2 regions of the Lysinibacillus irui genome follow, and region 1 is predicted to be linked to the other one. Evidence: riboswitches for the same ligand, from Rfam matches in the RefSeq annotation. Region 1 holds a riboswitch; the other holds the start of a gene.
The links. Region 1 has a riboswitch for preQ1 ahead of OU989_RS02190 (QueT transporter family protein). Riboswitches for the same ligand answer to the same signal wherever they lie in the genome.
Positions count from the first base shown of each region.

Region 2: another riboswitch for preQ1. It lies ahead of queF (preQ(1) synthase); the one in region 1 lies ahead of OU989_RS02190 (QueT transporter family protein).

Region 1 covers NZ_CP113527.1:444,670-457,356, forward strand. Annotated here, with positions in the region: gene OU989_RS02170 (FtsW/RodA/SpoVE family cell cycle protein) at 1-975, opposite strand, end outside; gene OU989_RS02175 (HAMP domain-containing methyl-accepting chemotaxis protein) at 1,217-2,887, shown strand; gene OU989_RS02180 (L-threonine 3-dehydrogenase) at 3,223-4,176, shown strand; gene trpB (tryptophan synthase subunit beta) at 4,294-5,457, opposite strand; T-box leader at 5,515-5,714, opposite strand; gene OU989_RS02190 (QueT transporter family protein) at 5,782-6,264, opposite strand; PreQ1 riboswitch class I at 6,271-6,315, opposite strand; gene OU989_RS02195 (ABC transporter substrate-binding protein) at 6,636-7,658, shown strand; gene OU989_RS02200 (ABC transporter permease) at 7,743-8,771, shown strand; gene OU989_RS02205 (ABC transporter ATP-binding protein) at 8,764-9,558, shown strand; gene ilvA (threonine ammonia-lyase IlvA) at 9,665-10,927, opposite strand; gene OU989_RS02215 (TerC family protein) at 11,129-11,872, shown strand; gene bshB2 (bacillithiol biosynthesis deacetylase BshB2) at 11,918-12,607, opposite strand; gene OU989_RS02225 (YojF family protein) at 12,621-12,687, opposite strand, start outside.
Region 2 covers NZ_CP113527.1:4,403,722-4,416,408, reverse strand. Annotated here, with positions in the region: gene OU989_RS22265 (two-component system regulatory protein YycI) at 1-283, shown strand, start outside; gene OU989_RS22260 (MBL fold metallo-hydrolase) at 283-1,071, shown strand; gene OU989_RS22255 (S1C family serine protease) at 1,239-2,531, shown strand; gene OU989_RS22250 (CxxH/CxxC protein) at 2,767-2,931, shown strand; gene rlmH (23S rRNA (pseudouridine(1915)-N(3))-methyltransferase RlmH) at 3,022-3,501, shown strand; gene OU989_RS22240 (transporter substrate-binding domain-containing protein) at 3,732-4,514, shown strand; gene OU989_RS22235 (amino acid ABC transporter permease) at 4,546-5,211, shown strand; gene OU989_RS22230 (amino acid ABC transporter ATP-binding protein) at 5,239-5,967, shown strand; gene OU989_RS22225 (S8 family serine peptidase) at 6,215-9,916, opposite strand; PreQ1 riboswitch class I at 10,249-10,295, shown strand; gene queF (preQ(1) synthase) at 10,419-10,919, shown strand; gene queC (7-cyano-7-deazaguanine synthase QueC) at 11,024-11,683, shown strand; gene queD (6-carboxytetrahydropterin synthase QueD) at 11,687-12,157, shown strand; gene queE (7-carboxy-7-deazaguanine synthase QueE) at 12,150-12,687, shown strand, end outside.

The DNA.
Region 1 (12,687 bases):
CCCTGCGCCCATTAAAGTCATAAAGGGGTCCTTCGCTTCTACTGTAATAAGAACAATACGGTAAATAACGAAAAATAGTAGGGCAATCACAAAGGCTCCACCCATAAAACCCAACTCCTCCGCTATGGCAGAAAATATAAAATCGGTGTGCTTTTCAGGTACATAGACATTGTTGTTGAGATAACCCTTGCCTGCTAATTCCCCAGATCCGATGGCTAAAAAGCCTTGGCGAACTTGAAAAGATGAATCTGTATATTCATAGGGCTGAAGCCATCCATAAATCCTAGAAACTTGGTGTCCTGACAAGGAACCTAAAATTTTCTCTGTAAAAAATTCGTTAAATCTGACATAGAGCACTAAGATAGTACTAATTATCACTAATGGGATGGCAGTAAAAATGACAAGAAGCTTTTTTTGAATACCTGAAAAGAAGATCATTGGTAAGATCATTGCCATATACAACATTACCATTCCTGTATCGGGTTGTTTATAAACAAGAAGGGTAGGAGGAAGGACAATAAGCCCGATTTTTATGAGTAGCCATAGATCGGCTAGATAAGAGGGGCGTACATTTTTCTCTTGATGTGCAATAATGACCTTACTCACAACAATTAAAAAGGCGAACTTTAAAAATTCTGATGGCTGGAGAGAGCCTAAAAACGGTATTTGATACCAAGATTTAGCTTGATTGATGGTCCTAGCTATACTCTCTGGTGCAATGATTAGTCCAGCCGTTAATAGTACTATCAATCCATAAAATGGCCAGCCAATCCTTTTTAATTGTTCAATATCAAGTAGGGAAATTCCAAACATGATAAAAAAACCAATAAAGTAAAATATAAATTGCTTAATAATGAAGGAACTAGAATATTGAGCGAAGTTGACACTACTAGAATGGACAAAAAGGCAGCTAATACCACCTAGCAGAAGAAGACTTACTATTAAACTAACGTCCAATCTCTTGAGTTGCGACAAATGTAATACCTCCATTCTCTATATACTATAAACGTTGGGAATGCATGGAAGGTTTCAGGAAGTGAATTGGTGTTAATTAGGATCAATAGTATGAAATAAAAAGTATATTAAATTACTTATATAGAACTATCGAGTGGGCAAAAACTCTTAATTCTTCGCGTAATCTTTACAAAAACATAACACTGGCTTTATATCCTCATACTATTATTATTGGTAAGAGTTGGAGAAGGAGCCAAGGATCATGCATTTTTTTCGTTTCATAAAGGTGAAGGACAAGTTACTTGTACTCATGATTGTTTGTGTATTATCGAATGTATTGCTAGGTGTGTTTAGTGTAGATTATTTGAGGAAGATGTCGTGGCATGCAAGTGAGAGTTACACACAGGGACTTGTCCCAATTAGTTTGCTAAATGAGCTTGAAGAATCACAGCGTCAACTAGACTTTATAGTAGATGCTAAGGGTGATTATCAAGAAATGACTGTCGTTTTAAAAGACATGACTATGCCTATTGAGCAACTAGATAGCCAGGAAATCGATAAAAAAATGAGTCATCAGATCAAAAAATATAAAGCTTTGTTCAAGGAGCAGGAAAATTTGATTGAGGACTATAAGCAATTGAACCAAGGAGAGCTAGAGCAGTTTTATTCGCAGACTTTTCTACCCATAAGTCAAGAAAGTCATACATTATTAGAAGAAACACAAAATTATTTAGTTGAAAGAGCTAAAGATCGACAAAAATCTTATCAGAAAGATGTGCAATTTGGATATTGGTTACTAGGGGGTGTATGTTTAACGGTTGTGATGCTTGTCATTCTGATCGGATTTATTGCAACCCAATCAGTCAATGTGCCAACGCGCCAATTAAAGTCATTATTAAAACGAGCAGAGCAAGGAGATTTCACTGCAAATGCTAGTTATGTGGCCCATGATGAGCTTGGTGAGGTAGTATTGTCGTACAATCAAATGACTACTGAGGTGAAGCGTTTACTCCATACTGTAACGGATAGTGCTTATGAAGTAGAGGAAATGACAGGTAAATTACAAGAATCCTCAGAGCAATCATCAACAACAACGTTAAAAATTGCAAAGGATGTACAATCTATTGCTGATTCAACGGCAGCTTCTACAAGCAAATTAGCTTCCAATACGGCTTCCTTAGAGGAAGTTTTACATGATGTACAGGTCATCTTAGAGAAAGTGCAGGTCGTGGAAAGCTTCGCACATCATACAGCACGAGATGCAGAAAGCGGAACAGAAATTGTACAGGCTAATTTAGCACAAATGAAGGCTATTAAGGAGGCTGTTGAAAAATCCAATACAGCGATCTTTAATTTGGTTGAGCGTGCATCATCGATTGATCAAATGATTGAGGTCATTGAAAAAATAACAGCACAAACCAACTTATTAGCGTTAAATGCATCTATCGAAGCTGCTAGAGCAGGAGAACATGGAAAGGGATTCGCGGTTGTTGCTAATGAGGTACGCAAGTTAGCAGAACAAACGGTCCAATCAACACAAACGATTACATCCATTGTCCAGAATATCCATTTAGATTCGAGCTATGCCGTACAAATGATGGAGGGCGTGTTGGTGGCAACTGAAAAAGGTGTTGCTGTAACAGGGCAAACTGCGTCAAGCTTCGATCAAATTTTAGAAAAAGTACATACTATTAAGCCTTATATGATGGAAGTAACTGCCACTGTTCAAGAGATTGCCAATCACACAAAGACAGTAAGTGAGGATGCTGTTATGTTAACAGCTTTATCGGATACGAATACCATGTCTACTAAGCATGTTGCTACACTAACAGCAGACCAATTGGCAGCACAGGAACAATTCAATAATTATATTAAAGAATTGCGCAAAGTATCAAAAGTTTTGCAAATAGCTGTAAAACGTTTTTCGATATAATTTATTCTCAAAGAAAAATGTTGAAAGGGAATCTCCTATGAGAAAGGGGATTCTTTTTTGTTTGTTTATAAAATAGAGTTAACAACAAAATGTGTATCCTTCAGATGTACAAATGTGTTTTATATATTTTTGTAGCACAATATTTTTTATGAGTTCATATACTGAAAGTAAGGGATTGTTTGTTCCTTTTAAGGAATATCGTTAATATAATTGTTGTATTTTCAAAACGAACACATTATAATGAATTTCATTGAAAGTGTTATTAAATCAATGTTTATCAATATATTTTTGTACTTTCCATAAGTACAATTGTTCACATGTGGAGGTTTTGAGAAATGAAAAAGATAATTGTTACTGGGGCACTTGGTCAAATAGGTTCTGAGCTTGTAGAAAAACTTCGTGGTATTTATGGAGAGGACAATATACTTGCTACAGATATTAGAAAGCTTGAACATACTAAGGGCCCATTTGAAATATTGGACGTGACAGATGGACAAAGAATGCATGATCTAGCAAAGGATTTCGGTGCAGATACGATGATGCATTTAGCGGCATTATTATCTGCTACTGCTGAAAGAAATCCATTGTTAGCTTGGAATTTAAATATGGGTGGATTAATGAATGCATTGGAAGTTTCACGAGAGTTAAATATGCAATTTTTCACGCCAAGCTCTATTGGAGCATTTGGCCCATCTACACCGAAGGAAGATACACCGCAGGATACTTTGCAACGACCAACGACAATGTATGGCGTTAATAAAGTAGCGGGTGAGTTACTATGTGATTATTATTTTAATCGTTTTGGCGTTGATACACGTGGTGTACGCTTCCCTGGATTAATTTCCTATGTAACACCTCCAGGTGGTGGTACGACTGATTATGCGGTAGAGATTTTCTATGAAGCGATCGAACAGGGCAAGTATACATCTTATATCCAAGAGGGTACGTTTATGGATATGATGTACATGCCAGATGCTTTACAAGCTATTGTAGATTTGATGGAGGCAGATGGTAATAAGCTAGTTCATCGTAATGCTTTTAATATTACAGCAATGAGCTTTGAACCGTCGCAAATTGCAGCTGAAATCAAGAAACACTTACCGAATTTCACAATGGACTATCAGGTGGACCCAGTGCGTCAGGCTATAGCAGATAGCTGGCCAAACTCTTTAAATATAGAAGCAGCCCAAAAAGAATGGGGCTTTAAAGCAGAGTATGATTTAGCTAAAATGACAGTTGATATGTTAGAAAAACTGAAAATTAAGCTGCATAAAAAGGCAATTTCATAATAGTGTAAGCTACAGTGTTTTAGAGGTAAATCCTAATGGCAAATAATATTACAGAAATTTACTAAAATAAAGTAAAAAGAGCGATGTCCCAAAAAGGGAGATCGCTCTTTTACAATACTATTTTGTTAACATATGGAAAACTTGTTCAACGTCTTTATCACCACGACCTGAGATATTAATAATAATGCTTTCCTCAGATGGTAAAGTTGGTGCTAATTTTAGAGCATATGCAACTGCATGTGAACTTTCAAGGGCAGGAATAATACCTTCGACCTTTGAAAGTACTTGAAACGCCTCTAGAACTTCTTCGTTTGTAACAGTTACATACTCCGCACGGCCAATTGTTTTCAAATGACTATGTTCTGGACCTGCTCCAGGGTAATCTAGACCAGCTGCAATTGAATATGTTGGTAGGGGATTTCCTTCATCATCTTGTAACACTAAACATTTGAAGCCATGTAGCTCCCCAGGCGTCCCTTCGTTTAATGTAGCAGCTTGATCGGGTTCGATTCCAATAAGACGAACGCTTTCATCTGCAATATAATCAGCAAATGCTCCAATGGCATTACTACCACCGCCGACACAGGCAAGGACGGCTGTTGGAAGCTTTCCTTCCTTTGCTAAAATTTGCTCACGACTTTCACGGCTAATGACAGATTGAAAATGTTTAACCATTGAAGGGAAAGGATGTGGTCCAACTGCTGAGCCTAATAAATAGAATGTTGTTTCATAGTTTTCTACTAAATCAGCGAACGCTTCATCAACAGCATCTTTTAAGCGACCTTGCCCTTTATCAACAGCTACTACTTTCGCACCAAGAAGCTCCATACGAAATACATTTAATGCCTGACGTTTTGTATCCTCCAAGCCCATATAAATGGTGCAATCAATCCCGAACATGGCACAAGCAGTTGCCGTTGCTACACCATGTTGTCCAGCGCCTGTTTCGGCAATAACGCGATTTGCTCCCATACGTTTAGCTAGTAAAATCTGGCCTAATACATTATTGATTTTATGTGAGCCTGTATGGTTAAGATCTTCACGTTTTAAATAAATTTTTGCGCCACCTAATTGCTTTGTTAAATTTTCTGCAAAGTAAAGAGGGGATTTACGTCCAACGTATTCACGGAAATAGTAATCCAATTCTTTCTTAAAGTCTTCATCATCTTTATACTTTTGGAAATTCTCGTCTAAAATAGTTAAGACATTTTGAAGCTCCTCTGGAACAAAGCTTCCTCCAAATTCACCAAAATAACCTTTTTTCTCTACTACTGTACTCATCTTTACTCGACTCCTCTATACTATTTTTCCATAAAAAAAAGCCACTCCAATCCTCATAAAAAGGACGAGTAACCGTGGTGCCACCTTGATTCGCATTTTTGCGCGCTCTTCTACTCCGATAACGGGGAGTGGGTCGGCCTTACATTTGGATAAGGCTGCTCTGAAGTCCATTCACAAGTACATACTACTGGTTTGCACCTACCACCAGCTCTCTTGAAGTTACAGTGCTTGCTACTACTCTTCTTCCTTGCATTTATTAGAAAGAATTGTAGAATATTTTCAGAATAGTGTCAAGAAAAAAAGACGAATCCTAAGACTCGTCTGTTAAATCAAATTTTTAAAGTGAAGACGTTTATTTAGTCCATACATAATAGGTGCACCAACTGCTAACACAACAAACTCACCAGCAGCCACTGTTAGCCAAGTCCAGAAGAATGGAAGCTCTAAGGCTAAGTTTAGTTCAAAGGCAATGATAAACATAGTGCATGTAAATAAAAATGTATTAATAATTAAACGTGCCCAAATATTTTTGACAAATTTACAGATTAAAATGAACAGTCCAAGTGTGATCATAGAATGACCAACACCAAACACTAAATCGTAAATGCCAAGTGGTGAAAAAAGATTGGAGATCAATACTCCAATAATGATCCCTACGGCAAAGCGTGGATTAAAGGCCACTAGATGGTTAAAAATCTCGGATACGCGGAACTGTACTTCTGTAAAACCAAATGGTGCAACAAGCATTGTCACAGCAATATATAAAGCTGCAATAATACCACTTGCTGCTAAAAATTTTATCTTCATATTCATTTCTCCTTAGTTTTTTTTCGTGGGATGGTTACGAACCACGGTGCTTTCACACAAGTAAACATTTTATTATAGATATCTAGTAGAAGTCAAATGTCAGACTTTGTCCACAATGACCTAGCGTCGCAAAATTGTCATAAATATTTTTTACTATGTTAAAAAAGAAAACGAATAACTAAAACAGCGTAGTTTAGCGGTTTAAAGCGCCAAATTGAATGATTAGCTAAAATATTTTGTTAAATTTAAAAGTCAGAACATTCATAATGTTGTTGACGAGGCTCAATAATAACGATAATATAGCGATACATTCACACTTTGTTTGGATAAAGTGCGATAGATATTTTAGTTATTAATCGGGGGGATTATTTGTGAAGGGCAATGTAAAAAAGCTGTCATTCCTTCTATTTGGATTAGTGTTACTTCTTGCTGCCTGTGGTAGTGGTGGTTCTAGTTCAACGGATTCAAAAGGGAATGAATCAAACAACGCAAGTGAGAGCGGAAATGCAGATGATAAAACATATAAAATCGGCATTACTCAAATTGTTGAACATCCATCTTTAAATGCAGCAACAGAAGGCTTTAAAAAGGCAATTGAAGATGCTGGATTAAAAGTTGAATATGATTCACAAATTGCACAAGGAGATAACAGTCTTAACACAACGATTGCTAACAATCTAGTGAGTGCAAACGTAGATTTAATTTTTGCTAACTCTACACCTTCTGCTCAAGCAGCTGCTACAGCTACAAGTGATATTCCAATCATCTTCACTTCTGTAACAGATGCTGTTGGTGCACAGTTAATTGAATCAATGGAGAAACCAGGAAAAAATGTTACAGGTACAATCGATTTACATCCTGAAACGATTTCTAAAACAGTAGCATTTCTAAAAGAGCTTGGCGCAAAGAATGTGGGTATGGTCTACAATGCTGGTGAGCAAAACTCTGTAGCACAAGTTTCAGAAGTGAAAAAAGTTATGGGTGAGCAAGGCTTAACGGTTGTAGAAGCTTCGGCATCCACTTCAGCAGATGTGAAACAAGCAACAGAATCGTTAATTGGTAAAGTAGATGCTTTCTATATTATTACTGATAACACAGTGGTTTCTGCGTTAGAATCTGTTATTGATGTTGCTAACACAAATAAATTACCACTTATCGTAGGAGAGCTAGACTCTGTTGCACGAGGCGGTTTAGCTGCTTATGGTTTCGAATATTTTGATATTGGCTATGAAGCTGGACAAATGGCTGTGAAAATTTTAAAAGGTGAAGCTACACCTGCTGATACACCAGCACAATATCCACAAAATCTAAAACTACTAATCAATAAAAAGGTAGCGGATGATTTAGGAATTGAAATTAAAGATTCTTGGGGTGCAGAACTTCTAGAAAAGTAAAACGAAGCGGGGGAGAACTATCCCCGCTTTATCTTCATTTATAAGCGGTATAAATAAAAAAGAGATTTAGGAGATGATTCAACGATGTTTTTAGCATTATTTGGCGCAGTGGAGCAAGGAATCATCTATGCAATTATGGCACTTGGTGTATATTTAACATTTCGGGTGTTAGATTTTCCGGATTTAACGGTTGATGGAAGCTTTGTAACAGGGGCGGCAACTGCAGCAACAATGGTCTTGCTTGGCTACCACCCAATCTTAGCGACTTTAGTGGCAATTGTTGCTGGATTTATTGCTGGATGTATGACAGGAATTCTCCACACGAAAGGGAAGATTAATCCGCTATTATCAGGGATATTAATGATGATTGCATTGTACTCAATAAACCTACGTATTATGGGGTTTACTGCAGAAAATACGATAGGTCGCCCGAATATTCCACTGCTAAATTCAGAAACGATATTTTCAAAGTTTCAAACATTTTGGAGTAATTTAGGGATCGATGATGCTCTTAATAACCTATTAAAAGGCATGGGATTTCAGCATGTACCAGGTACATGGAGTGTGCTGATTGTCGTATTAATCATCACGATTTTAATTAAATTATTAGCAGACTGGTTCTTAAAGACTGAGGTAGGGCTTGCTATTCGAGCAACTGGTGATAATAAACGAATGATTCGTAGCTTCTCAGCAAATACAGATACACTTATCATTCTAGGTCTAGGACTTTCTAATGCACTTGTCGCATTTTCTGGAGCTTTAATCGCACAATACTCGAAGTTCTCCGATGTTAGTATGGGGATTGGTATGATTGTTATCGGTCTTGCTTCGGTTATTATTGGTGAAGCCATTTTTGGTACAAAAACAATTATTCGTACTACTTTTGCAGTCATTGCTGGCGCGATCATTTATCGTATTATTCTAGCATTAGCTTTACGTGTAGATTTCCTTGATTCAGGAGATATGAAATTAATTACAGCAATCATCGTTATTTTGGCACTTGTCTTACCGCAATTTATCAATAAGACTAAGGAGCGCAAACGAAAGGCGAAACGTGCTGCAGAACTTAAACCAGTAAAAACTGTAGAGCGAGGGGGAAAAGGCCTTGCTTAAATTACTTGGCATTAATAAGGTGTTTAATGAAGGAACACCAGATGAAAAAATTGCACTTGCAGAAATTAATCTTCACTTAAAACCAGGGGATTTTGTGACAATCATCGGTAGTAATGGAGCAGGGAAGTCTACGATGATGAATATGATTTCAGGAGCTTTAACACCTGATTTTGGGACAGTGTCCATCGATGGTAATGATGTGACGAATTTACCTGAATATAAACGCTCGCAATATATTGGTCGTGTGTTCCAAGATCCAATGGCAGGTACAGCACCTGCTATGACAATTGAAGAAAACGTCGCATTAGCATACTCAAGAAATAAGAGCAGAGGCTTACGTATCGGTGTAGATAAAAAGCGCCGTGAATTTTTCAAGGAATCATTAGAGATGCTTGGTTTAAATCTTGAAAATCGACTTTCCGCAAAAGTAGGCCTACTGTCAGGTGGGGAACGTCAAGCATTGTCATTATTAATGGCTACATTCACGAAACCGTCTATTTTATTGCTGGATGAGCATACAGCTGCACTTGATCCATCTCGTGCAGAGTTAATTACTCGGATTACAAAGTATCTAGTGGAAAAAGATAATTTAACGACATTAATGGTCACGCATAATATGCAACAAGCTTTAGATTTAGGGAATCGTCTTATAATGATGGATAAAGGGCAAATCATTTTAGAGGTTGGTGAAGATCGTAAACATAAATTAACCATCCCAGATTTAATGGCTGAATTTGAACGCATACGTGGTGAAAAAATGAATTCAGATCGTGCTTTATTAGGATAATTGGAACGCTAAAAGGAATCGAGAACTTTCACGCTCGATTCCTTTTGTTATTTTCTTAAGTTGATGACCAAATCAATTCACCTGCTAAGCAGTGAGACTCTTTATTTTAAACTAGTAAGCCAAATAGTTGAAGGTCATTGTTTACTTCTTTGTATTTGAAGCCAAACTCATTCATTCGCGCTAGCAACCCTTCATAATCAGCTCGATCGCCAAGTTCAATACCGACTAAGGCAGGACCACTTTCTTTATTGTTTTTCTTAGTATATTCAAACGTAGTGATGTCATCATTTGGTCCTAGCACACTAGTGAGGAATTGGCGTAGTGCGCCTGCACGTTGAGGGAAGCTGACAATGAAGTAGTAAAGCAACCCTTCATGAATAAGCGACTTTTCCTTAATCTCCTGCATTCGTCCAATATCATTATTACCACCACTAATAATGACAACGACTGACTTACCTTTAATTTCTTCCTTATAAAAATCAAGAGCTGCAACTGACAGTGCTCCAGCAGGCTCGGCAATAATCGCATGTTTATTATATAGATCTAAGATTGTTGTACAAACTTTGCCTTCAGGTACAAGTAGTATGTCGTCTAAATAGCGACGACAAACATCATATGTGTGATGACCGACGCATTTTACTGCAGCTCCATCGACGAATTTGTCAATCCAATCAAGAGCCACCGCACCACCTTCAGCAAAAGCAGCTTTCATACTGCCCGCTCCAGCCGGTTCGACACCAATAATTTTACTAGAAGGGGAGAGGTTTTTCACGTAGGCAGAAACGCCTGACATTAAGCCACCACCGCCAATACTACCAAATACGTAGTCGATTGGTTCCTCCATGTCATTCATAATTTCAACTGCTACAGTTCCTTGACCCGCAATAACATCGAAATCATCAAATGGATGAATGAAAATTTTACCGTGTTCCTCACAGTAACTTAACGCGCTTTCGGCAGAGTCATCAAATGTATCGCCTGCTAAAATAATCTCTACATATTCACGGCCAAACATGCGGACTTGATCTATTTTTTGCTTAGGTGTTGTTTGGGGCATAAAAATGCTAGCTTGAATTTTTAATTGTGCACAGGCGTAAGCTACACCTTGTGCATGATTTCCTGCACTTGCACAGACCACACCCGCATTGCGTGCTTCATCTTCAATTTTTTTAATTTTATAATAGGCACCACGAAGTTTGAATGAGCGTACATGCTGTAAATCTTCGCGTTTAAAATAAATATTTGCTCCGTATTTCTCGGATAAATAGTCGTTTTTTTGTAGTGGCGTATGCACAACTACATCTTTTAAAAAATGATGTGCAATTAAGACATTCTCTACTTGCACGGTTCTAGTATCAGCAACTTCCATAGTATTCATCCTCCGTTATACGTTTAAAACATTCATCTATAATAGCACACTTTTTTTGCTTTTTGTGATTAATTTTTAGTAAATTCTAAATTTTCCGTGTCTATTTTAAAATGTAAGCGTTTTATCAAATAAATACAACTCTCATAACAAAAATGGTCAAGCATATACTAGATTAGCTTAGGACAAGTGGGAGGGTAAATGGTGGAGATCATTCAAGGAATTCTATCTACATATAGGCAATTTTTTGATTGGGCCATGTGGCAGGAAGTATTGACCGACCCTGTATCTTGGGGGCTAATTTCCTCATTAATTATAATAGAAGGATTGCTGTCAGCCGATAATGCACTAGTATTAGCAGTACTCGTTAAACATTTACCAGATAAACAACGTAAACGAGCGTTAATGTATGGGATGTTAGGTGCCTATTTTTTTAGATTTTTATTCATTGGTATAGGGGTATACCTTGTAGAGTTTTGGTTTATTAAAGTGTTAGGTGCTTTATATTTGGCTTGGCTCTGTGTGGCTCATTTTCTTCACATAGGGAATGAAGATAGTGTGAAAGAAGTAAAAAAATCAGGATGGATGGTACGTTTTTTTGGCACCTTTTGGGCAACGGTCATCTCTGTTGAACTAATGGACATTGCATTTTCAATCGATTCCATATTTGCTGCCTTTGCCGTATCAGATCAAGTGTGGGTGCTTTTAATTGGAGGAATGTTAGGGATTTTAATGATGAGAACGATTGCAGGTGTTTTTTTAATCATTATCGAAAAAATTCCTGAGCTCGAAGCAACAGCCTTTATAATTATTGGGGTCATTGGCTTAAAAATGTTAGTGAGTGTTGTCAATATCCATATACCACATTATTTATTCTTCTTATTCTTAGTAGTTGCTTTTCTAATCACCATGGTTGTGCATATTATGAATAAAGTAAGAGCTTCCTAATAAAAACGTTCTGTTCTCAAAGATAAAATGAGAACAGAACGTTTTTTATTTTACATATTTGTCAGGATCAACAATATAGAATTTTTCAACATTGAGCCAGCTCTCACTCATTGGTTCACCGTCATCAATGCGTTTTTCAGTTTCCTGCATCATCCAGCCCGTTTGTGATGCATGGGCTTGTAATGCTTTTAATTTGTCCATTCTCATTTCACGAATATCGTAGACAATATGCGGTTCACCATTTTTTTCAATCGTATCATTGGCAAAAGCGCATCCAAATACTTGTGGACGAGCAGCCTTTGGCATACGGCGTACAGCCTCTACAACAGCACGCGCTGTTGCTTCGTGGTCTGGATGAACTGCAAAACCAGGTAAGAATGTGAAAATTAAAGAAGGCATTAGCTCTTCAATTAGACCTTCCACTAATTTTACCATTTTCTCATCATCTTCAAATTCAATTGTTTTATCTCGCAAACCAAGCATACGTAAATCTTGAATACCCATTGCCTCTGCTGCTGCTACTAGTTCCTTACGGCGGATTTCAGGTAAGGACTCACGCGTTGCAAAGGGTGGATTACCTAAATTACGTCCCATTTCGCCTAATGTTAAACAGGCATATGTAACAGGTGTATTCATTTTCTTTGTATAGTAGGCGATTGTACCGGCAACTGAAAAAGCCTCATCATCTGGGTGAGGGTACACAATTAAAATATGACGTTGTGGTTGTAAATTCAAATAATCGTCCCCCTTAGTAACTAAATGGCGTTTCACTAATTTCAAGTGCAATCGCCAATTTTCCAGAATAGTCTAGTCCA
Region 2 (12,687 bases), 490 kb from region 1:
AATGGAACAACAGGAAACTGTCATTCCGCCTCTTCAAATTATTCAAACTTTATATGCAAAGGGAACGCTCAAGCCAGACTCGCGTATTACGCAAATGAAGTTAGGTTACTCCACGCTTGTTAAATTAACTCGAACTCAGGTATTAGTGCCAACATGGGAAGTTCAAGTGAAATTATCTGATGGACAAAAGGAAGAGTATTTTGTCAATGCAGTTGAAGGCAAAGTGATCGAGATCCAGGAGGACAAGCAAGAGAGCGAAGAAGAAGACTGGGGAGTTGAATAATGCGATTTAGTGTTTTAGCTAGTGGCAGTACAGGAAATTCGATTTATGTAGAAAATGACGACTACTCTTTTATCGTCGACGCTGGCCTTAGTGGGAAAAAAATGGAGCAGCTTTTTACAAAAATCGACCGTAATATGAAGCAGCTTAGTGGTATTTTTGTTACACATGAGCATAGTGATCATATTAAAGGGATTGGTGTACTGGCACGAAAATATAATGTACCAATTTATGCAAACGCCAAAACGTGGCAGGCAATGGACGGGCTAGTTGGCGACATTCCTATAGAGCAACGCTTTGAATTTGAAATGGACACAGTGAAACATTTTGGTTCTTTAGCCGTTGAATCCTTTGCCGTTTCTCACGATGCAGCAGATCCAATGTTCTACACTTTCCATGAGAATGATCGTAAGCTTGTCATTATTACAGATACGGGCTATGTCAGTGATCGTATGAAGGGTATTATACGTGGTGCAGATTCTTTTGTTTTTGAAAGTAATCATGATGTTAATATGCTTCAAATGGGACGTTATCCTTGGTCGATTAAACGTCGTATTTTAAGTGATGTAGGACATGTTTCTAATGAGGATGCCGCTATCGCAATGAGTGAAGTTGTGTTTGATAAGACGACCAATATTTATCTTTCGCATTTAAGTAAGGATAATAATATGAAAGAGTTGGCACGTATGAGCGTCACACAAACATTGCAATCTTGTGGCATTCTTGTAGGTGAGCATGTGCATCTTTTTGATACAGATGCAGAGGAACCTACAACATTAGTCACGGTTTAATCATAAGGTATTTAGGGAAAACTTGATGCTGTTCAATGCATTTCACAATGTGCATTGAGCAGCTATTTTTATGTCCATTTTAATTGTTTTTCATCTGATTTTAATGTTTGAATCGTAAGATTAGGGTAACAATTAAACAAATAGCAGTAAATGAAAGGATGAGGAACATGAGTTACTTTCAAGATGATGATAAAAACAGTGATTTCTTAAAAAAGGATGAAATACCGAAATCACCGCTGCAAGAAAGGTTAGAGCGTGAGGAGCAGGAAATGCAGGCCAAGCGTCTTAAAAAGAAAGGCGGAGGAAAAGGCGGTTATTTCTTTAGTGGTTTGATTGGTGTTATTATAGGAGCATTACTTGTATGGCTTATGTTACCGGGACTTGTCAATCAAATGCCTGGAACAACATCAAGTAGTACTGCAAAAAATAATACAACAATTAACCAAGTTGCAACAGAGGTAACGACAGATGTTACTTCAGCGGTAGACAAAGCCTCAGATGCAGTTGTTGGTATTGCAAATATTCAAGAAGTAACAAGTGGAGGTTTTTGGAGTCCACCATCAACAACTACAAAAGAAGCGGGCAGCGGTTCAGGTGTTGTTTATAAAATCGAAGGTGATAAAGCCTTTATCGTCACAAATAACCACGTTATTGAAGGGGCCAAGCAGCTAGAGGTCACAATGCAAGACGGAACAAAAGAACCTGCACAACTAGTCGGTCATGACGTTTGGACTGACCTTGCAGTTATTTCTATTAACTCTAAAAATGTTAAAACAGTGGCGACATTCGGGAACTCAGATGTTTTAAAACAAGGGGAAACGGTCATTGCCATTGGGAACCCACTTGGTCTAGAATTTTATGGCTCTGTTACAACGGGTGTTGTTTCAGGTAAAGACCGCTCTGTACCGGTAGACTTAAATGGTGATGGCACAGAAGATTGGCAACAAGAAGTATTACAAACAGATGCTGCGATTAACCCAGGGAATAGCGGGGGAGCACTTGTGAACTTAGCTGGAGAATTAGTAGGGATTAACTCCATGAAAATTGCTGAATCCTCAGTGGAAGGTTTAGGATTTTCTATTCCAATTAATTCAGCTATTCCAATTATCGAGGAATTAGAGAAAAATGGAGAAATGAAACGTCCAACAATGGGAGTTTCACTGGCTGATTTAACAGATGTCCCATCATTCTATCAGCAACAAACATTAAAATTACCTGCAGAGGTGACAACAGGCGTTGTTGTAACAGATGTTATGAATAACTCACCAGCATCAAAAGCAGGTGTTCAACAATATGATGTTATTGTTGAAATGGATGGTCAAAAAATTGAAACAACAATTGATTTACGCAAACATTTATATAATGACAAAAAAATTGGTGATAAACTAACATTAAAAGTGTACCGTCAAGGTAAATTAGTCGAACTATCACTAACATTAACAAATGGTAATACATTGTAAAGAGTATGAAAAAAACGATGGTGATCTAAAAAATCCCCATCGTTTTTTTATGAGGATGAGGAAAAACTTTAATGAAATATTGTGGATAACTAGAAAATTGTGAATACCATGAAATCGTGAGAAAAAGGCACTTCTTCCATACATGCCATTCCTTTGTTACAATAGATTGTGGATAACATAGACTGATTTGTGAATAAGTTTGTGGAAATTTCGGAAAATAAGGAGACATCAAAAAATGGAAAAGTACAGCTGTGAAAGTCATATAGATCACGCTTTAGACATGTTTGTAGCAGAGCAAAAAGAGTTCCCAATTATGGATAAAATCGAAGAGGATAAAAAGTTATCCACAAAGTGTAGCTACTGTGAACAGCCTGCGGAATATATTGTATCAAGTAAATAACTTTACACAATATATAGGTGGCGCTTGTGGATATGTTGATAACTTTTGTGGATAATTTGTTTGTAAATGAATTGTAAAGGTGGATAACGTGTGAATATAACGATTGTATCAGTCGGCAAACTAAAAGAAAAGTACTTAAAAATGGGTATCGATGAGTACGTAAAACGTCTAGGCGGCTACGCAAAAATAGATGTGATTGAGGTACCAGACGAAAAGGCGCCTGAACAACTAAGTGAAGCCGAAATGGACATCGTCAAGAAAAAAGAGGGGGAACGCATACTAGCTAAAATTAGCCAAGATGCCTACGTGATCGCTCTAGCTATTAACGGTAAAATGAAAACCTCCGAACAAATGGCAGCGGATATTGAATCTCTTATGACCTACGGCAAAAGTAAAATCACCTTTGTCATCGGTGGCTCCCTCGGCCTACATGAAGATGTCCTAAAACGAGCCGACGAACTACAATCCTTTGGCAAAATGACGCTACCGCACCAGCTCATGAAGCTCGTGCTAGTGGAACAGATTTATCGAAGCTTTAGGATTATGAAGGGTGAACCGTACCATAAGTAAGTGCGGTTTTCTTAGTCCTATACATCTAAAATGCTGCATTTTTAGAGGAAAGAGAAGACTTGAAAGATAATTATATAATGCGAATTTTGTAGAAAAGTGTCGGGTGCTATTAAAAGTGCCTGATACTTTTTTGTTTTATCGGGAGTAGATTGGGTATTAACTATCATAAGCAAGTTATATAGCAAGAGGTATTGAAGGAATAATCGAAAAAGAAAGGAGTTATAGCCAACATGTTGTTGAATAAGAAGTTACTATTAGTCTTTAGTACAATTGTAGTCTGCTTTTTGTCTGGTTGTGCTGAGAAGCAGAAGCTTGAAGACGGATCTGAATTAATAAATAAAAATCAATTTGTTTTTGCTACTTCTGGTGAATTTAAGCCATTTAGTTATATAAATGACGATCTCACAATGTCGGGCTTTGATATTGAGGTTGGTGAAGCGATTGCAAAGGAAATGGGCCTTGAGCCGGTTCAGAAACGAATCAAGTTCAAAGGGATTGTTGAAGGGGTAAAAACAGGCAGAGCAGATGCAGCCGTTGCAAGCCACACGATTAACCCACAGCGAAGTAAACATGTTTCTTTCTCTACCCCGTATTATTATTCAGGACCAAAAATTTTCACCAGACCGGATAGTAAGATAAGGACTGTTGAAGATTTAAAGGGAAAGGAAGTAGCGGTTGCAAAAGGATCAACATATGCCGATACAGCTTCTAAGTATACAGACAAAATAAAAACATATGACAGCGATATTACAGCATTAAAGGCGTTGAGTAGCGGACGTCATGATGCAGTAATCACAGATTTTGTTACAGGAAAAACTGCTGAAAAGGAAGGGTTTGAGATTAAAGGACAGCAATTAATTAATCGCAGTGAACAAGCAATCGTGCTGCCCCAGGATAATCCAAAGCTATTGAAGCGAGTAAATGAAACTTTGGAGCAACTTCGGGAAAATGGAACATTGACTCAAATCAGTATCAAATATTTTGGTGAGGACATTACCAAAAAATCAGAATAAACGAATGCTATAAAAGAAAGGAAGTAGTACTTTGCCAAGTTTTTCGCATTTTTTTCACATACTAATGGAAACAAAAGGTGTATTCTTTAAAGCTATGCTTTTAACATTAGAGCTGACGGTGGTTTCTATCTTGCTTGGAATCGTCATCGGACTTGCCTTTGCCTTATTAAAAATTTCTAATATAAAAATTTTAGAACTTATTTCAGATATATATGTCTATTTGGTTCGCGGAACACCGCTGATTGTTCAAATATTTATCCTCTACTTTGGAATTAGCGGGATTTTCCTTCTTCCTGATTTTTGGGCTGCTTCACTTGCTCTAGCGTTACATAATGGAGCTTATATTTCTGAAATTCTTAGGGGAGCAATTCAGTCAGTCGATAAAGGCCAGTTTGAGGCAGGACGCTCTTTGGGAATGACAAAGACACTGACATTAAGAAGGATTATTCTCCCACAGGCATTCCGTAGAGCATTACCGCCTTTAGGCAATCAATTTATCATAAGCTTAAAAGATTCTTCGTTAGCCGCATTTATCTCCATGAATGAGCTGTTTAATGTGGCGACAACACTTGGGTCAAATAATTTTGATGAAATGACTTATTTACTCATTGTAGCAGTCTACTATTTATTACTGGTAGCGTTGATGACATTTGTAGTGAAACGAACTGAACTAAAATTAACAGTAAGCGACAGATAGGAGCTGAAAAGATTGGACACTAAGGAAATGATTAAAATAAAACAATTGAATAAATCATTCGGAGACTTACATGTATTGAAAAATATCGACATGACAGTCTACGAGAGCGATGTTGTTTGTCTAATAGGATCGAGCGGATCAGGGAAAAGCACCCTCCTTCGCTGTTTGAACTTTTTAGAAAGAAAGGATAACGGCCATATTATAATTGAGGGAAATGAAGTCAATCCACGAACAGATGACCTTAACAAGATTAGAGAAAAGGTAGGTATGGTGTTTCAAAATTTCAACTTATTCCCACACAAAACGGTTCTGGAAAATATTATTGAAGCACCTATTATGGTAAAGGGTGTAGGCAAAGAGAAAGCTATCATCAAAGCAAAACAATTACTGAAAAAAGTAGGTTTGGAAGATAAGTCGGATGTCTATCCTAGTAAGCTATCAGGGGGGCAAAAGCAACGGGTGGCGATTGCTAGAGCACTTGCGATGGAACCAGACATTATGCTTTTTGATGAGCCAACATCGGCACTCGATCCCGAGCTTGTGGGAGAGGTTTTAACAACCATGAAAGACTTGGCTGAAGAAGGTATGACAATGGTTGTTGTAACCCATGAAATGGGATTCGCAAGAGAAGTAGCTGATTGGATTGTGTATATGCATGATGGGAAAATTATTGAACGCGGCACACCTGAACAATTTTTTAACCATCCGAAAGAGGAGAGAACTCGGGAATTTTTAACTGCGACAATGCTTAAATAAAACTAAATGGTCCTGCCTATATGAAAGGAAGGACCTCTTATATTGAAGCACTAAATTGTTAATTTATAGAGGAAAGAAGCATTCTTTATATTAATAACTAAAATTTAGTTAAATCACATCATTAAATTTCTTATAAAGCAGGTACTAAAAAACTGCAATTAGACTAGTTAAGGCGAACCATGGAAATTTAATAGCAAAAAGAGAAATTGCACAGCGCAATTTCTCTTTTTGCTTGAACTAAAATTAATTATAACTCAACCTCGGTAACTTCATTATTATCTTTACCGTTGCCATTACCATTACCATTACCGTTACCGTTGCCATTGCCATTGCCATTACCAGGCTTTTCAACCACCACATCAAATGTTAATGTGTGATCACCATACGTTACTGTAATTGTCGTAGTACCTTGACCTTTTCCTTTTACAGCCCCCGCTTTTACAGAAGCTATTTTATCGTTTGTTACTTCGTAGGTTGCAAGCGTTGTAACATCTTTTTCTGTTGTTTTTCCCTCAAAAGTAGTTACTTCAGTAATCTTAACTGAAACTTCTTTACCTATTCTAGTTTCAACCTTAGCTTGGTCAATTTCTAGTGTTACGATTGGTGTTTCTACAACAGGTGCTTTAACTGTAACATTTATCTTAGCTTCATTATCACCGTATGAAATAGTAATCGTAGTCGTGCCCTCACCTACAGCAGTTACTAATCCATTTGCTACTGTTGCAACATTTTCATCTCCAACCACATAAGTAGCTTTTGAAGTTACATCTTCCTCTGTTGCTTCACCTTCTGGAGGAGTAGATGTCTCTGTTACCGTAAGTTGTGCAGTTTCTCCAACTGTTAGGTTTAGCTCTGTTGGATTGACAGAAAGCGTTACTTTTGGTTCAACTACATCATTTTCATATATTAAGGCTTCACCAACATTCCCGGCAGCGTCTTCAATTTTTACAGATACAGCATTAGTTTCTGCTGTTACTGGGAATGTGAAGCTACCGTCTTGATTTAATTCAAAAGGAACTGGTGCTTGTACTTCGCCATTAATCGTCGAAATATAGGAAGCTTTTAATTTATCATTTAAATTGTAATTTAAACCGTATAAATATAACTCTTCATTGTAGTCGATATATTTATCTGTTACCTGTCCTGTAGCGACACCTTCAGTAACTGAACCAGTAATTTCTGGTTTCGTCGTTTTCACGATAATTGGTCCAACATAATCGGACACTACTCCTGATGCCGCAAGACCAGTAAAGTCAATTGTATAGAGACCATCTGGAATTGTTGTGGCAGGTTCTGGTCCCCATGGTTTGTACTGCCCAGCAATATTCAGCGTATAAGATCCTTTTCCTAGTGCAGTACCTGCGTGAAGATAGCCGATGTAGCCGTCACCATATTCTCCACCTTGAGGATTCATAATATCCCAAAGCTCGATATAGTTAGTTGTTACATCTCCAGTTAATGTAAATGAAAGGACAGCTGAATCTTTCACTCCATCACCGTTGAAGGATAGGTCTGTTTCTGTAATCTTTAAATCTTTAAGTTCAGTTACTGCCTCGCTGCCAAAGTCAGCTGCGAATGGTAATGAAATTTCTGTAGCTCCACCGCTGATGTGAATATACCCTAGTATTTCAGAGCCGTTTGGTGCAGTAGCTTGTGAAGCGGTTAATGTAATATTTAACAATTGCTCACCAACTAGGTTAAATGTTGGCTGGTCGACTGTAACAGTTGCATCACCAAATGTTTTTGTCACATCAATTGATACGTTATAATTACCGCCGTTCCCTTTTATATCTTTTACTAAAACTTGTTTTGTTACGGAAATATCCTGATCTTTAAGTGGTTGTGGACCGAACGTAACTGTACCTTTCAAGTTTTCTGAAACAGCTCCAGTTCCATCTAAAATTGCACTATCCAGTGCATAGGCAAGAATTTCTGGATGCGCTGCAGCATAAGCATTTACACGACCTGCTCCTTGAGAGAACACATCGTATTTTGTTTTATCTAAAACCTTTGCTGTATTAGAAAGCGCCACTTTTATGTCGAACGCGTTCCAATCAGGATTTGCTTGTTTAAGTAATGCAACAATACCTGTAATATGCGGTGTTGCCATAGAAGTTCCTGTTTTACGATCATATGCTTCTGCATAATCTGCATCAGGGAAATCCTTTTTATACATTGGAATCGTTGACATAATGTTTGTTCCAGGTGCACTTACATCTGGTTTAATATCAAAGTTTGGTGTAGATGGTCCACGGGAACTTGAATCGTTTACTTCATCTCCTAGTGTCTGTGTGGAAGTAAATTGACTAAAGCTAACTTTTCCAGTTCCGCCTGCCAATGCAGCTCGAATTGCATCGCCATCCGTTTGGGACATATCAAATGTTGGTAGAAAAGCAAATGAATCACCAAGGAATGTACCTGAAATATTAGGTGCATTTGTTCCACCAGCAAAGTTATGAATAATTGTTGCGACTGCTCCATTTGCCTTTGCGTTCGCAATTTTATCAACAAAGGCGATACTGCCACGAGAGATCAATGCCACTTTACCTTCTACATCGATTCCCTCAAAGTCTTTTACTTCCCCGTTTCCAGGGATAGCAACTAGGTCAAATTCTCCTTGAAGCTGTGTTGCTAAATCCCTTCCAAAAGTTGTTCCCATTAATGGGAGCTGTTTTGTTAAGTTGTAGTCACCAACAGTAACATTCACTTCCCCGTTATACTTTGTTTCAGGATTTGTTGTGTTACCGACAGCAATTCCTAAACGAGCAGTTGCAGGCGTGCCCATTGTTCCGCGATTTGGGCCGGAGTTCCCTGTCGCAATTACTCCGATTGTTCCAGCCATCATTGCATTATTAATAGCAAATGAACCAGCATCCGTTTCAGAGTTAGCTCCCCCACCAAGAGAAAGGTTAATAACGTCCATTTTTTCTGTTACAGCGGTTTCAATTGCTTTAACAATACCAGATGTAGCTCCACTTCCATATGCACCAAGAACACGGTAAGCATAAAGGTCTACTTTTGGAGCAATTCCTTTAATACCAAATTTGTTTGCTCCGATTGCTGCAATGGTTCCAGCAACATGGGTACCGTGAGAAGTATAGAACGAGCTTCCTTTTTCATTAAATTCAGGTGTTCCGGCAGGACGCTCAGAAGGCAATGTTTCCGATGCATCGTCATCTGCTCGAGGCTTCGTGTAAGTTGATGAATTTGGAATAAAGTTTTTCCCCCCCTTGTAAATTCCAGCGAATTCAGGGTGATCTGCGTCAATACCAGTATCTAATACTGCTACTTTTATTCCTTGTCCTTCAATTCCTTCATTCCACAGCTGTTCGATCCCAAGGAAAGAAATACTTGTGTTCATTTGGGCCTCTAATTGATCTTCCTTAATAAGTTCCGATGATTTCATTGTATTATCTTCTGATGCGTAAACAATTGCATCAGGTTCGATTAATGTAATTCCTTCTATTGAAAGCAGTTTCGGGAGATCATTTGCTTTCACTGTTGCCGCAAAACCGTTTAAAACAGTATCAAATGTGTAGCCTTGAGTCATTTGAACATTTTTAGTAGCTAACTCTTTTTTTACTTTTGCTTGTTGAGCTTTTACATTTGAACGTACTTCATTTGCTCGCGCATTAGAGAACTTTTGGCCTTTCACCTGGCTCATTCCTTGCTCTAGTGCCACAGGCGTTTCAGATAAATGTACGATGACTGCAACTTCTTGATTGCCTGATACATTTTGTAAGCTTTCGTGAAGAGTTGGACCATCTTTAGACAAGCTTAGCTGTTCAGCGATGGCCGCCTTAAGTTGAAGTATACTTTCACTTTGACTATCCTGTTTAAATGGTTTAGATTCTTCAGCACTAGCGCTCGATAATGGAACCAATAGAAAAAGCACCATAACGAAAGCTATAATACTACTTAAAAACTTCATAAACGTAAACTTTTTCAAAACCCATTTCTCCCTCCACATTTAATTATCACACTAAACAGAAAAGTGTGATAATTCCAATTTATCACAGGAGTAGTAATTCGAATATCGGAATATTTGAATATACCAAAATATTGATAATAAGTATTAGTTTATCAATTATATTTTAATTCTATTTTCCTAGTAATGTAATTAAAAAATAGAACTTTAAAATGAGAAAGGACTTACAGAAATATATTCATTTTGTCAATTTAATTAGTAAAGCACAAATAAGAAAGATTTTTTTAAAATCTATTTGACGTTCTGTATTATTTTTTGTACGATATGGAAGAAAAGAATGTGCCCGGACTTGTACGGGAGAGGTTCATAGCTGATACCCTCTATAAAAAACTATGGAAACATGACATTATGCCATGTCCATATCGGACGTGGCTTTTTTATGTTTTTACTTATGTTTTAATAGAATGATTGGTAATGCCTCTCTTGAAAAGTGTTGGGAAACATTTTACAAGGAGGTTTTTTTATGTCTGGTCGAAGTCATGAAGAAGGACTAAAGGATTTAACATTGTTGGGTAACCAAGGTACACAATATTCATATGATTATGCACCTGAAGTTTTGGAGGCAGTAGATAATCTTCATTCCAATCGAGATTATTTCGTTAAGTTTAATTGTCCAGAGTTCACTAGTTTATGTCCGCTTACACATCAGCCTGATTTTGCAACGATGTATATCTCGTATATCCCTGATAAAAAAATTGTTGAGAGTAAATCACTAAAATTGTATTTATTCAGTTTTAGAAATCACGGAGATTTCCATGAGGATTGCGTTAATATCATTATGAATGATTTAATTACATTACTTGACCCAAGATATATAGAGGTTTGGGGGAAATTTACTCCACGAGGTGGTATCTCGATCGATCCATGGTGTAACTATGGGAAGCCAGGAACTAAATACGAAGAAATAGCCAATTATCGTTTAATGAACCACGATCTTAACCCAGAAAAAATTGATAATCGATAAGTGAAGCAAGAAAGAGGTTTTTAGCTACCCTCTTAAAAAAACTAAGAAGAAAGCAGCACTTTTTCTTAGAGTGCTGTTTTTTCGATATAAGGGAGTCTTTATGGATGAAGAAGGAAAAAGCGATTGTTGTATTTAGTGGAGGTCAGGACAGCACAACATGTTTGTTCTGGGCAAAAGAACGTTTTAAAGAGATTGAGGCAGTAACTTTTGATTATGGTCAAAGGCATCTTCTGGAAATTGAATGTGCGAAGGTGATAACAAAGGAGCTTGGTGTCAAGCATCACATTCTGGATATGACACTCCTGAATCAGCTTGCCCCGAATGCATTGACACGACAAGACATAGAGGTGAAGGACGGAGAAAATGGTGAGCTTCCATCGACTTTTGTGCCTGGTCGAAATCTACTTTTTCTTTCATTTGCTGGTGTTTTAGCGAGCCAAGTGGGAGCAAAGCATATTGTAACGGGTGTGTGTGAAACAGACTTTAGCGGATATCCGGATTGCCGAGATATTTTTATTAAATCCTTGAATGTAACGTTAAATTTATCTATGAATGATTCTTTTGTCATTGATACACCGTTGATGTGGCTGAATAAGGCACAGACTTGGGAGCTTGCTGATCAGCTTGGGGCGCTTGAGTTTGTTCGAGAAAGAACGTTAACTTGCTATAACGGTGTCATAGCAGATGGCTGTGGTGAATGCCCAGCGTGTAACCTGCGAAAAAAAGGGCTTGATGAGTATTTGAGTTATAGGAAGGAGTTTTAAGACATGTCAGATTATAAAATCGTCGAGAGGCTCCAAAAAATAGATGAGGATATTCAAAGAAATCAATTGAAATACCATGCAAAGCGTGTTCTCGTAAGCAAAGAATTTACCTTCGATGCTGCTCATCATTTACATCATTATGAGGGGAAATGTAAAAATCTGCACGGTCATACCTATCGTGTCATATTAGGACTGAGTGGCTACACAGATGAACGTGGTTTGATGATTGATTTTGGCGATATAAAAGAGATATGGAAACAAAAAATAGAGATTCATTTGGATCACCGTTATTTAAATGAAACACTTCCACCTATGAATACGACGGCAGAGAACATTGTTGTTTGGATTTACGAAAAGCTGACTGAGGCCTTGCTTGATGAAAGATATAACGGTGCGTGTGTAGAGTTTATCAGGCTTTACGAAACTCCTACAAGCTTTGCAGAAGCAAGACGGGAGTGGATGGAAGTTGAATAAAGTACCTATTATCGAAATTTTTGGACCAACAATTCAAGGTGAGGGAATGGTAGTTGGCCAGAAGACGATGTTTGTAAGAACTGCAGGCTGTGATTATTCTTGTTCCTGGTGTGATTCATCATTTACGTGGGATGGTAGCGGAAAGCATCTTATTGTCCAAATGACAGCAGAAGAGATTTGGTCTGAATTAAAACGTCTTGGTGGCAGTGGATTTTCATTTGTTACGATTTCGGGCGGTAATCCTGCACTCTATCCATATTTGCAAGAGCTCATTGCAATTTTAAAAGAAAACAACATAAAGGTTAGTGTGGAAACGCAGGGAAGTAGATGGCAAAAATGGATGTATGAGATTGATGAGCTGACAATTTCACCAAAGCCACCTAGTTCTGGAATGACTACGGACTATTCGATGCTCTCAAATATCTTCGAAAAACTTAAAAATCGAAACAGTAATCACCATACATCCCTCAAAATAGTCGTTTTTAATCAAGAGGATTACGACTATGCTAAACAAATTCATCATCGTTATC